DNA from 3 places in the Vibrio sp. JCM 18905 genome. Region 3 is predicted to be linked to each of the others. Evidence: riboswitches for the same ligand, from Rfam matches in the RefSeq annotation. Region 3 holds a riboswitch; each other region holds the start of a gene.

Region 1 (4,222 bases), on a different replicon from region 3:
ATGGCGCAGTAATTGCCATTTCGATGCGCCCATGGTTTTGGCAAGATCGAGATAGCCGGTGGGGGTGTTGCGCAGTCCGTCGTAACAACAAGTTGTTACAGGGAAAAAGATGATGATCGCCGCCATCACCACTTTTGACGCGATGCCGTAACCGAGCCAAAGCATCAATACGGGCGCGATAGCAAATACTGGAATGGCTTGGCTAGCGATAAGAATCGGCAATAGCCAGCGTTTGAGCGGCTCGAACATCAGCATTTGCAAAGCGAATAGCAAACCCATTGATAAGCCGAGTGCGAGGCCAAGTAGGATCTCTTGTGCGGTAACCCAAGTGTGTTTGAGTAGCACGTCGTATCGAGTGACTAATCTATCCAATACTTCAATCGGCGAAGGCAAGATGAAGCTTGGCATGTCAAACACCACTACAATGAGTTGCCACAAACCTAAGATCACGGCTGCGCTGATTAGCAGACGCAATGCCGGATGAGTTACGCGTTCCTTTTTACTGATACGCGCCGAAACGGAGTTGTACTGAGTCATATCACTCATAGTCTTTCTCCAATTGATTCAAAATCGCTTGTTGTAGAGTTGCGCATTCTCCATCGAGAGATCTTGGTGGCTTGGCGTCCGGAACAACCAAGTGCTGCGCTTGAGCAGGCGTGCCTTGTAACACATAGAGTTGATGCGCCAATCGCACTGCTTCTTGCGGATCGTGCGTAATCAAGACAACGGTTTTGTCCTTTAGTAGCTCGGCAGAGAGAGTTTGCAATTTGTGGCGAGTCACGGCGTCCAATGCTGAGAAAGGTTCATCCATCAAAACCAAAGGTTTGTCTTGCATCAGAGTGCGAGCAAGGGCTACGCGCTGTCGCATACCTCCAGAGAGTTGAGCGGGTTTGGCGTAAGCGTAATCTGCTAACCCAACGTGCTCTAACAAGTTGAGAGCACGTTGTTTCTCATCCGCTGGATTTGAATTGGCGTAAGAAAAGCGCGAGCTAAGGCAGACGTTATCCAGCACGTTAAGCCACGGTAGCAATAAATCCTGCTGAGCCATGTAAGCGACACGGTCATGCAGTGCGGCGCCATCGGTTGTGATGAGTTCGCCATGCCAGTCAACTTGGTCATCCAGTAGGCCAGCTAAGTAACGCAATATCGTGGTTTTTCCGCAGCCACTTCGCCCGAGTAATACCGTCCATTGACCGATAGGAATGACCATGTTCACTTTCGCTAAAGTCGGTGTTTGGCTGTCTTTGTATTGCAAACTGGCGTCGGAAAGCTGAATGCCAATCGCGTTAGCGAACATAGGTATGACCCGCAAAGAAGTGATGTACTGGTCCGTGACCTTTCCCCACTTCCAACTCATCCGCATGAGCGATGGCTTGGCTGATGTACTGTTTTCCTAAATGCACAGCTTTGTGCAGGTTGTTGCCTTGACCAAGGTAAGACGCAATAGCGGAAGACAGTGTACAGCCCGTACCGTGGGTGTTTTGGGTTGGGAAACGCTTGGCGCTGATTAACTCGGCACTGTTTTGCATGATCAGCAGATCGTTGCTGTTTTCATCTTCTTCAAGGTGACCGCCTTTGAGCAGAATGGCTTTGGCACCAAGCGCACGAAGGTCGTCAATCATGTCACTCATTTCTGCCTCAGATTGAGGTACAGGCTTACCTGTCAGTGCTGCACCCTCTGGCAGGTTAGGAGTGATGATGTCTGCCAAAGGAATTAGTTCTTCTTTTAATGTGCTGATTGCTGATTGCTCAAGCAGCAAATCGCCGCTGGTGGCGACCATGACAGGATCAATCACAAGATGTTTAGGTTGGTATTGCTTAATCTTGTTAGCAACGACTTTAATGATATTCGAATCCGCCAGCATGCCGACTTTTACCGCCACAATATTGAGATCGGTAAACACCGCATCGAGTTGGCTTTCAACGTGATCAAGTGGGATCGGGAAAATCGCAGAAACGCCTTGCGTGTTTTGTGAGGTGATGGCGGTAATCACTGAGCAGGCAAAGCTGCCAGTGGCGGACATCGCTTTGATATCGGCTTGGATGCCTGCGCCGCCGCCGCTGTCGGAGCCTGCGATGGTTAAGACAACAGGGGTGGTTATAGGTGATTGTGCCTGCTGTAAAGATGGCTGTGATTGCTGCGTCATGGTCGCTCCTACTACAAGACGTATAGGAACTGACTTTGACCGTTGTGGATAGATCGATTGTTCGATCGTTTCGCTCGCCGAAGAGGAGCGGCGAAAGGCAAAGTGCGCATAGTTCCCTACGTCAGTGCTAACTGAATCAGGTTCAACGGGTCTCGAATCTCGATCTCAGCCAACGCTTATCGCGTGGCCCCCCGACTATTTCGCTCGGATGATAGCAGGACCCTTGTAGAAGGGATACGTTTTTTGAGAGTAATTATTATTGAGTATTCAATTATGCGAGGTGAGTGATAGAGTAAGCATCTAAATGGTTCGTCGTGTGGAATTTACTAGTGCAACGCTCTGGTGAAAGAGCTGAACCTGGAATATTTAATAAATAATCGTGGTCTCGCTAAGCAAGGATTAGCACAAAACAAGGTTAAAAAACTGTTAAAATTTAACGCGTTGCCAATTTAACTTTGTTGAACTTTTCGACAGTTAATTAGGAAGGCTAAGACGATCATCGAGCAAGGAGACTTCATGCTTAATTCTGCAACAGCGAAGTCAGTGATCGATCATGCTCTCTTTTTAGGGGCTGATTTCGCTGAACTATTCGTTGAACATCATCAAACTAACACCGTCCAGATCGCATCTGGTGAGGTGGACAAGATCAATTCGGGGATTGATTTTGGTATCGGTATTCGCCTCTTCTTCGGTCACAAAGTGCTTTATGGATACACCAATAGCACGGACGAAGCCGAGCTAAAACGCGTAACCTCATTGCTTGCGGCAAAAGACAAGCGTGAGCAAATCGCGTCAGCAGGTTCTTTAAATTTGAACCGCTACCCAATCCAACACGGTTGCCGCATGCCGTTAAGTCAGGATGCCAACTTAGATTCAAAAATCGCGTTTCTATTGAAAGTTGACCAAGCTGCGCGTGCAGAAAGTGAGTACATCAGCCAGTTCATTGGTAGTGTGCTTCAGCGCGAGCAGCAAGTGTCTATCTTCAACTCAGAAGGTTTGCATGTAGACGATACGCGTCACTACATTCGTGTGGCGGGTAACACCGTTGCTCAAAAAGGTAATGAGCAGTCTTCTGGTATGGAAGGTCCTGGCGCTCTTGCGGGTTGGGAGTTCAGTGAACAGCTTGATGCAAAAGAGCTAGGTCAAACTATCGCGCAACAAGCGTTAGTAAAACTTGGCGCGGATGCTTGTCCATCGGGTGAAATGCCGGTGGTGATTGGTAACGGTTTTGGCGGCGTAATCTTCCACGAAGCTTGTGGCCACTTGCTAGAAACCACTTCGGTTGCGAAGAAAGCGTCCGTATTCCACGACAAGATGGGCGAAATGGTTGCTCACACCGCAGTGAATGCAGTCGATGATGGCACCATGACCAACGAATGGGGCTCGATTCACGTTGATGACGAAGGCATGAAGACTCAGCGCACTCAATTGATCAAAGACGGTAAGCTAACCAGCTTTATGGTCGATAAAATGGGTGGCATGAAGACAGGTTATGAGCCAACAGGGTCTGGTCGTCGCCAAAACTATAAGTTCGCACCAACCTCACGCATGCGTAACACCTTTATCGAAGAAGGCGAGCATTCGCTTGATGACATGCTGGCAGGCATCGAACGTGGTATCTATGCGAAGAAGATGGGCGGTGGCTCGGTTCAACCAGGTACGGGTGAGTTTAACTTTGCTGTTCGTGAAGCTTATCTCATTGAAAATGGCAAAATCACCAAACCTCTGAAAACAGCAACGCTGATCAGCACGGGTCCAAAAGTGTTGAAAGAAATCAGCATGGTCGGCAAAGACATGGCGCTTGCGCCGGGCATGTGTGGTTCAGTAAGTGGTTCAGTACCAACAACAGTCGGTCAGCCAACGCTGAAAGTCGATAGCATTCTGGTAGGAGGCGGTAACTAATGAGCCAAGAACAACAACTTCTTAATGCGGTTAATTACGTCCTATCAGAAGCAAAACGCCAAGGTGCAGAAGCGGACGTCATTGTAAACCGCAACAGTAGCTTTTCTTTGAAAGCGAACCAAGGAAAGCTAGATGAGTACAAAGTAAGCTCAAGCCAAGTTCTGGGTGTTCGT
Region 2 (4,222 bases), on a different replicon from region 3:
AACCCTGCCACTTTGAGTGAGTTAGATAACGCAGACCAAAAACGTTCATCGGTTAACACCGTCCAAACTTGTTGGTTGATGCCACTCAGTAACACCATCAATAACGGTGGTATCACCAGTAAAAAGGCACCTATGATCCAAAAGCTATCCCAAGCTTTTGACCACCCATGATCCTTCGTTAAATATTGCTGTACCGATGTGCTGCCAGCACTGATAGAAACAGGCTTTGTTAACTTCTGCACTCCAATCGCAAGCAGTCCACATAACAGCATCTGCCACAGCGCCAATAACGCCCCAGCTTGTAAATCAAAATCAAACTTAATCGCTTGGTAAATTGCCAATTCAATGGTGGTAGATTTTGGCCCGCCCCCCAATGCCATTACAGTGGCGAAACTGGTAAAACACAGCATAAATACCAAACCACAAACGTGGGGAAGTTGCTGTCTTAAACGCGGCCATTCCACCCAACGAAACTTATTCCAATGGTTCATACCTAAATGCGCACACAGCTTATGTTGCTCGGCAGGAATAGATTCTAATGCTTGCAACAGCAAGCGCGCCGCGTAAGGTAAATTAAAGAACACATGGGCGAGTAAAATGCCGTTCAAACCGTAAATAGAAAATGGCAGTTTGCTATCGAAACTCTGTAGCCACTGCGCTAACAAACCGCTGTTGCCATAAATCGCTAATAGCCCGAAAACACCAACCAAAACAGGCAAAACTAGCGTCGATGCAAACAGCTTAAGCAGTAATGATTTACCAATAAATTGGCGACGCGAAAGCGCGTGCGCAACTGGAATGGCCAAGCCAACACTGAGCAATGTGGAAAGAAAAGCTTGGTAAAAGCTGAACTTGGTGACATGTTGATAATACGGGTCGTCCCATACCACAGACACATCAAGTGAAGGGGCTTGAACAATCAAAGCACCTAGGGCAGAAACAACAAAGGTCGCGATGATCATCGCGACCCCTAAACCTATTTTTGGAACAGAATTCAAAGGTAAAACCTATCTCATTCAGATGAGGGGTGGAACGTCAGCTAAAATGTCAGTGCGCTTTGCCATTCGCGAATCCAAGACTTACGCATTTTTGCCACTTCATCAGCACTAAAGCTCAACGACTTGTTTGGAACGCTCAAGGTTTCAAAACCTTTAGGTAACTCAACGTCAGTAACAGGGTACATCCAGTTACCCGTTGGCATCGCTGACTGGAACTCATCACTTAAAATGAAATTCATAAATTGATCAGCAAGTTCTGAATTTTTTGCCCCTTTCACTTTAGCGGCGACTTCAACTTGCATGTAGTGACCTTCAGCAAAATTCGCCGTCGCAAACTTTGAATCGTTTTCCGCAATTAAGTGGTACGCAGGTGACGTAGTGTAAGAAAGCACTAAGTCCGACTCGCCGTTAAGGAACATGGAATACGCTTCTGACCAACCTTTCGTGACCGTTACGGTTTTGCTCGCTAGCTTCTGCCACGCTTGCGTCACATCGTCGCCATAAATGGATTTCATCCACAGCATCAAGCCTTGGCCCGGCGTTGACGTACGCGGATCTTGATAAATCACTTTCAAATCGTCGCGCGTTTCCACCAGCTCTTTCATGCTTTTCGGCGGATTAGCCAGTTTCTCTGTGTTGTACACAAACGCGAAGTAGCCGTAATCGTACGGTACAAACGTCGTGTCGCTCCAACCATTTGGTAACACTGTGTTAGCCGTATCCACATTGTGCTCGGTAAGCAGACCGGTTTTCTTCGCTTCTGCCATCAGATTGTTATCCAAACCTAACACGATGTCGGCTTTGCTATTACCGCCTTCAAGACGAAGACGATTCAGGATCGACACACCATCGTCCAACGCCACGAAGTTAACGTCACAGCCACATTTTGCTTCAAAAGCTTGCTCGATTTTAGGACCTGGTCCCCAATCTGCGGCAAAAGAATCGTAGGTATAAATAGTTAATGGGTTTTCAGCAGCAAACGCTGAAGTTGAAGTAATTGCAGCTAAGGCAATCAGACTTGAAGTGGTTTTCACTGCTCGCTCTCCATGAGTATTTCAGAGAAATAAGTTGAGCGGCACAGGGTTGAGGCGGCTATTAAGGACTTCCAATATCCAGACTCAATTCCTACGCCAGCATTATCTGGTTCAGGTAATACGGGTCCCTAGTAAAGCACTTAGGTCTCAGCGCCCAAATGCATTGATTGACTCAATGCTAAATGGGTTTGCTCCCCGATGAGTTGGATGGATTGTAAAGGTATTTGAGTGGTTACACAATCAGCTCACGAACGCTGGTCATAACCCCAACGAGGCACTAAACCTTGCTCAATACCTAAGTGGTCGAGAATTCTCGCCACCATAAAATCCACTAAGTCTTCAATGCTCTTTGGCTGATGGTAGAAACCCGGAGCCGCTGGCATGATGGTGACGCCCATTTGCGATAGCTTGTGCATGTTCTCCAGATGCAGCGTTGAAAATGGTGTTTCGCGAACGACGAGCAACAACTGCCCACGCTCTTTCATCACCACGTCAGCGGCGCGCTCAATCAAGTTATCCGACATACCATGCGCGATCGCCGCAACACTTCCTGCTGAACATGGGCAAACCACCATTTGCTTGGGTGCCGCAGAGCCAGACGCTACCGGTGAGAACCAGTCATCTTTACCGCAAACGGTGATGTTATTTGGATCACAGTTGAGATGCTCCACCAACGCTTGCTTTGCGGCTTCAGGCCCACTTGGCAACTTAAGGTTGTGTTCGGTTGCCATCACGACACGAGCCGCTGAAGAGATCAGAACGTAGACATGATAATCCGCCGCGACCAAACATTCTAAAAGGCGCAGACCATAAGGCGCACCAGATGCTCCAGTTAACGCTAAAGTGATGGCTTTTTCTGCTTGCTGCTGTTTGTTTTGCATAAAATCAGGCTTTTTGTTTAAGTTGCTCGAGGATCTTGCCGTGAATACCGCCAAAGCCACCATTACTCATCACGAGGATTTGGTCACCTGGCTGCGCACGTTCAACGATTTTCGCTACAAAGTTATCGATGTCAGCGTCAACAAAAGCAGGTTGCTGACATTGTTCCGCGATATCTTGCACCGACCATTCGATGTTGTCTGGTTGGAATAAGAACACTTCATCTGCGCTGTGTAGCGAATCCGCGAGTGTGTTTTTGTGCACGCCGCGCTTCATAGTGGCAGAACGAGGTTCCAACACGGCAAGAATGCGTTTTTCGCCTACCTTGTTACGCAAACCACCGACGGTGAGTTCAATTGCCGTTGGGTGATGCGCAAAATCATCGTAAACCGTCACACCTTGCTCTTCACCTTTTAACTCAAGACGGCGCTTGGTGTTAATGAAACGGCCCAGAGCCTGACACGCAAGCTCCGGCGTTACGCCAACGTGTCGCGCCGCGGCAATCGCCATTAACGCATTATCAACGTTATGATCACCCACCAAATCCCATTCGACGGTACCGACCTTCTCGCCTTGTAGAGCAACTTCAAATTTTGAGCCATCGACCACTAATTTGTGCGCCTGCCAGTCGCCATCAACACCTGAAAACTGCTTTTCTGTCCAGCAACCACGCTCTAATACATCCGCCAAAGCTTGGTCTTGCTTCGGAGCTAAGATTAAGCCATTGCCGGGAACCGTTCGCACTAAATGATGGAATTGGCGCTTGATCGCCTCTAGATCATCGAAGATGTCTGCATGATCAAACTCAAGGTTGTTCATGATTAAGGTTCGAGGATGGTAGTGCACAAACTTAGAACGCTTATCGAAAAAAGCACTGTCATATTCGTCCGCTTCAACGACAAAAAACATGCTTTCGCCCAAACGAGCAGAGACTCCAAAGTTACCAAGTACTCCACCAACTAGGAAACCAGGTTGATAACCGCAGTCTTCGAGTATCCAAGCCAGCATGCTCGACGTAGTCGTTTTACCGTGTGTACCCGATACCGCCAATACCCAGCGATCGTGCAGCAAAAACTCGTTGAGCCACTGCGGACCAGAGGTGTAGCGCATGTTGGTATTGAGCACATGTTCAACACATGGGTTACCACGGCTCATGGCATTACCAATCACCACAAGGTCTGGTTGAGGGTCGAGTTGAGACGGGTCGAAGCCTTCAATAATTTCAATACCTTGAGACTCAAGCAACGTGCTCATCGGTGGGTAAACGTTGGCATCAGAACCAGTGACTTTATGCCCTAATTGGCGAGCTAA
Region 3 (4,222 bases):
ACGCCAGGAGAGTGGAGTAGCGTCAATGGTATTCATGAGCCTGTTTATACGCTGAAGCAGAACGCGACTACGCGATTAAGAATTGCTAATGTCGATAACACCATTACCTATCCGATCGCGATTGAAGGCACAGAGGCTTGGGTTATTGCTATCGATGGCAATCCAGTTAAAACGCCTTATAGGCTCACTCAACACAAAATTGGTCCGGGAATGAGATTGGGTATCGGATTGATTGCTCCGAAGGCTGGAGAGCGTGTTTATGTGCGTCAAATGAAAGGGCGCTTCCCATTCTCTTTGTGTGAGTTTGAAGTTGTTGAGTCTGACCTGCCAAGCAACAAGAAACTGCCTTTATTGCCTCTCAACCCTGTGCCTGATCTTGATTTGGAAAATGCGGAGCAAATCGATTATGTGTTTGAATGGGAGGGGGCGATCACTCCTGTCGATAAATCGGGCAAAGCGATACCTAAATTCTGGCTGATGAACAAACGGGCTTGGGAGGGAATGAGCATAGATAATATCCCTGCGCCACTTTCAACATTGGAGCTTGGAAAAACCTATATCTTCAATTTGAAGAACGTTACTCAATATCATCATCCTATTCATCTTCATGGGCATACATTTACTGTTCTTGAGTTAGATGGAAAGAAACTCGACGAACCGTTCCATACCGATACGGTTTTACTTGGAAAAAATGGCAGTGCCAAAGCTGCCTTTGTTGCTAACAACCCTGGACGTTGGATGTATCACTGCCATGTTATTGAGCACATGAAAACCGGTTTGATGGGGTATATTGAAGTAAAGTGACTCCTGTAACTTTTTTAATCTCAGCGTGTTTTAAATGCAATACGTTGTCGAATTCTAAAATTTCACCATCAATATTGCTTTAGTTTTGGTTACAATATCGTCATCAATAGTGTTGGGGGAATTATGGGGCAGTTTTCCATTCTTGGTTTTATTGCACTAGGTGGTGCTTTCGGTGCGTGTTCTCGTTACTTGATATCTGAACTGTGTGTCATTTTATTGGGGCGTAGTTTTCCATACGGTACGCTAACCGTTAATGTGGTTGGTTCATTTATCATGGGCTTGTTGATTGCTGCGTTCGACAATGAACTGTTGGCAACAGAACCTTGGCGACAAGTGATTGGTTTGGGCTTTTTAGGGGCACTGACGACGTTTTCCACCTTTTCTATGGATAATGTTTTACTTATGCAGCAAGGTGCGTTTTTTAAGATGGGGTTAAATATTTTATTAAATGTGGTGCTGAGCATCTCTGCTGCGTGGATCGGTTTCCAATTATTGATGCGCAGCTAGCAAAGTAGTTAAAAATTAAACAGGTCGGCTTGGTTTAACCAGGCCGTTTTTATATACTGATATCACTTGTCGGAGTGCCATAAGGCTGAGACCGTTAATTCGGGATCCGTTGAACCTGATCAGATTAGAATCTGCGAAGGGAACAAGAGAAGATATTTATACCGGAGTTCTTTCTGGTTGACCTATCAAATAGTCGAATGTTGTTATAGGCAAATTACTTAAGCTTTATTTAGCCTTAATTTGACTCCTCTTGTCGCATCTATCCGCCAAGCATTTTTATCCAATTACTTTTTATCTAGTATAACAAAGCAAGGAAAAATGCTATGTCGAGTCGCAAACAAGCGAGACTGGAAGCAAAACAGTTTATTGAAACACTCTCGGTACAGCCGTACCCAAATTCCACAAAAGTATATGTAGAAGGTTCACGTCCAGATGTTCGTGTACCTATGCGTGAAATAGCGCTAGCAGATAGTCTGATTGGTGGCACAAAAGAAGCGCCTATTTTCGAGCCGAATGAAGCCGTCCGAGTCTACGATACGTCAGGTGTTTATACTGATCCGAACTACGATATTGACCTTTATAGCGGCTTACCAAAGCTAAGAGAAAGCTGGATTGAAGAGCGTGGTGACACAGAGTTACTCGATGAAGTAAGCTCGGTGTACACCAAAGAACGCTTAGAAGACGAAACACTAGACGATCTTCGTTACGGTAATCTACCACGTATTCGACGTGCCAAAGATGGGCAATGCGTCACTCAACTGCACTATGCTCGCAAAGGTATTATCACCCCAGAAATGGAATTCATCGCGCTGCGTGAAAACTTGGGTCGTGCCAAGTACCGTGATGATGTGCTGAATCAACAGCATCCTGGTCAAAGCTTTGGAGCTAATCTTCCAAAAGACATTACCGCCGAGTTTGTTCGCAAAGAAGTTGCCGAAGGTCGCGCGATTATCCCTTCTAATATCAACCACCCAGAATCCGAACCAATGATCATTGGACGTAACTTTTTGGTCAAAGTGAACGCCAATATCGGTAACTCATCGGTGACGTCTTCGATTGAGGAAGAAGTTGAGAAGCTCGTTTGGGCGACACGCTGGGGTGGGGATACCGTTATGGATCTCTCTACTGGACGTAACATCCACGAAACTCGCGAGTGGATTCTGCGTAACAGCCCGGTTCCGATCGGTACCGTACCTATGTATCAAGCGCTGGAAAAAGTGAATGGAGTTGCCGAAAACCTTAACTGGGAAGTGATGCGCGATACTCTGATTGAGCAAGCAGAGCAGGGCGTTGATTACTTCACTATCCATGCCGGTTTACTACTTCGCTATGTGCCAATGACTGCAAAGCGTGTTACTGGCATCGTCTCTCGTGGTGGTTCTATCATCGCGAAATGGTGTTTAGCGCATCACCAAGAAAGCTTCTTATACACCCACTTCCGAGAGATCTGTGAAATCTGTGCCAAGTATGATGTGGCACTTTCTCTCGGTGATGGTCTGCGCCCTGGTTCGGTTGCCGATGCTAATGACGAAGCGCAATTTGCGGAGCTTCGTACTCTTGGTGAGTTGACTAAGGTTGCGTGGGAATACGACGTACAGGTGATTATCGAAGGTCCTGGCCATGTTCCAATGCACATGATCAAAGAGAACATGGAAGAGCAGCTAGAGCACTGCCATGAAGCTCCGTTCTACACCCTTGGTCCACTGACGACAGACGTCGCTCCTGGTTACGACCATATTACGTCAGGAATTGGCGCTGCCATGATTGGCTGGTATGGCTGTGCGATGCTTTGTTACGTAACACCTAAAGAGCATCTTGGCTTACCAAACAAAGAAGACGTGAAGGTAGGCATGATCACTTACAAGCTTGCTGCTCACGCTGCTGATTTGGCTAAAGGGCACCCTGGCGCACAAGTTCGTGATAACGCGCTTTCTAAAGCACGTTTTGAATTCCGCTGGGAAGACCAATTCAACTTGTCACTTGACCCAGAAACCGCGCGCGCTTTCCATGATGAAACCTTGCCTCAAGAGTCGGGAAAAGTTGCTCACTTCTGTTCGATGTGCGGACCAAAGTTCTGCTCGATGAAGATTTCGCAAGAGGTTCGAGAATACGCGAAAGATACTGAGCAAGTTGCTGCGGACCAAGCTATCTCGATCAAAATGCTTGATGATCCTCTTGAGGGGATGCGTCAGAAATCGCAAGAATTTAGAGAGTCAGGTTCTGAGTTATACCACCCAGCAGCACATGCCGAGGTAAGTGACTAATGAGCAAAATCCTTATTCCGTCATCATTGATTGAACTGACAGGTTTAGTTCAGCAATGTTTGTTGTTGGCGAAAGAACAGGGTTTTATAATCGAAGACATTGAGTTGGGCGTGAGCCCAACTCAATCTATTAAGCTTGTTCGCGACCAACAGACCACACACATAACGACTGATCTCATTGATGGATATGACTCTGAACATGAGAGTTTATTTGTGCTTTATTACCGCTCTACTTTGTCGGTAGAAGCGTGTGCTAAGCAACCGTCGAAAGCGATTTATATTGGTATTGCTGATACTCAGGTTTCCGATAAAAAGGAGAAAGTGCATCAGCTTGATATCTGGCGTCACCCCTTTAACGACGAAGTGAGAGCGCTTTCCGTTAAGTCCAAACCCAACGCAATGTTCGATCCCGAACATCACCTTGCTTGGATAGTAGCGCTGACAGTACTCGATTTTCCTATCGAAGATGCGTTAACACTTGCTCGAGGAATGCTAACTCAACAAGCGAATGTTTCACGTGAAACACTGTTGAATGACAACTTCGACGGAGAGCGAACTACTCAGTGGGCTAACCAATTTGATGATTTCCCCACACCAGTACTGGAAGATAACCGACTCGGTATTCAAGTTGGTTGGTCAGCACAAGGA

The links. A riboswitch is a leader RNA that binds a small molecule or an ion and turns the genes downstream of it on or off. The one in region 3 is predicted to bind thiamine pyrophosphate.
Region 1: linked by a shared signal. The riboswitch ahead of thiD (bifunctional hydroxymethylpyrimidine kinase/phosphomethylpyrimidine kinase) and the one ahead of thiC (phosphomethylpyrimidine synthase ThiC) in region 3 are both predicted to bind thiamine pyrophosphate.
Region 2: linked by a shared signal. The riboswitch ahead of thiB (thiamine ABC transporter substrate binding subunit) and the one ahead of thiC (phosphomethylpyrimidine synthase ThiC) in region 3 are both predicted to bind thiamine pyrophosphate.

The regions. Positions count from the first base shown of each region.
Region 1 is NZ_AP043878.1:662,354-666,575, reverse strand. Features, by position in the region: gene ACZ5ZC_RS02895 (ABC transporter permease) at 1-546, opposite strand, end outside; gene ACZ5ZC_RS02890 (ABC transporter ATP-binding protein) at 539-1,297, opposite strand; gene thiD (bifunctional hydroxymethylpyrimidine kinase/phosphomethylpyrimidine kinase) at 1,287-2,147, opposite strand; TPP riboswitch at 2,244-2,351, opposite strand; gene ACZ5ZC_RS02880 (TldD/PmbA family protein) at 2,664-4,049, shown strand; gene ACZ5ZC_RS02875 (TldD/PmbA family protein) at 4,049-4,222, shown strand, end outside.
Region 2 is NZ_AP043879.1:266,001-270,222, reverse strand. Features, by position in the region: gene thiP (thiamine/thiamine pyrophosphate ABC transporter permease ThiP) at 1-998, opposite strand, end outside; gene thiB (thiamine ABC transporter substrate binding subunit) at 1,040-2,032, opposite strand; TPP riboswitch at 2,104-2,240, opposite strand; gene ACZ5ZC_RS09515 (flavin prenyltransferase UbiX) at 2,278-2,913, opposite strand; gene mpl (UDP-N-acetylmuramate:L-alanyl-gamma-D-glutamyl-meso-diaminopimelate ligase) at 2,918-4,222, opposite strand, start outside.
Region 3 is NZ_AP043880.1:162,509-166,730, forward strand. Features, by position in the region: partial or broken gene ACZ5ZC_RS17395 (multicopper oxidase domain-containing protein) at 1-804, shown strand, start outside; gene crcB (fluoride efflux transporter CrcB) at 928-1,311, shown strand; TPP riboswitch at 1,372-1,470, shown strand; gene thiC (phosphomethylpyrimidine synthase ThiC) at 1,635-3,575, shown strand; gene ACZ5ZC_RS17410 (thiamine phosphate synthase) at 3,575-4,222, shown strand, end outside.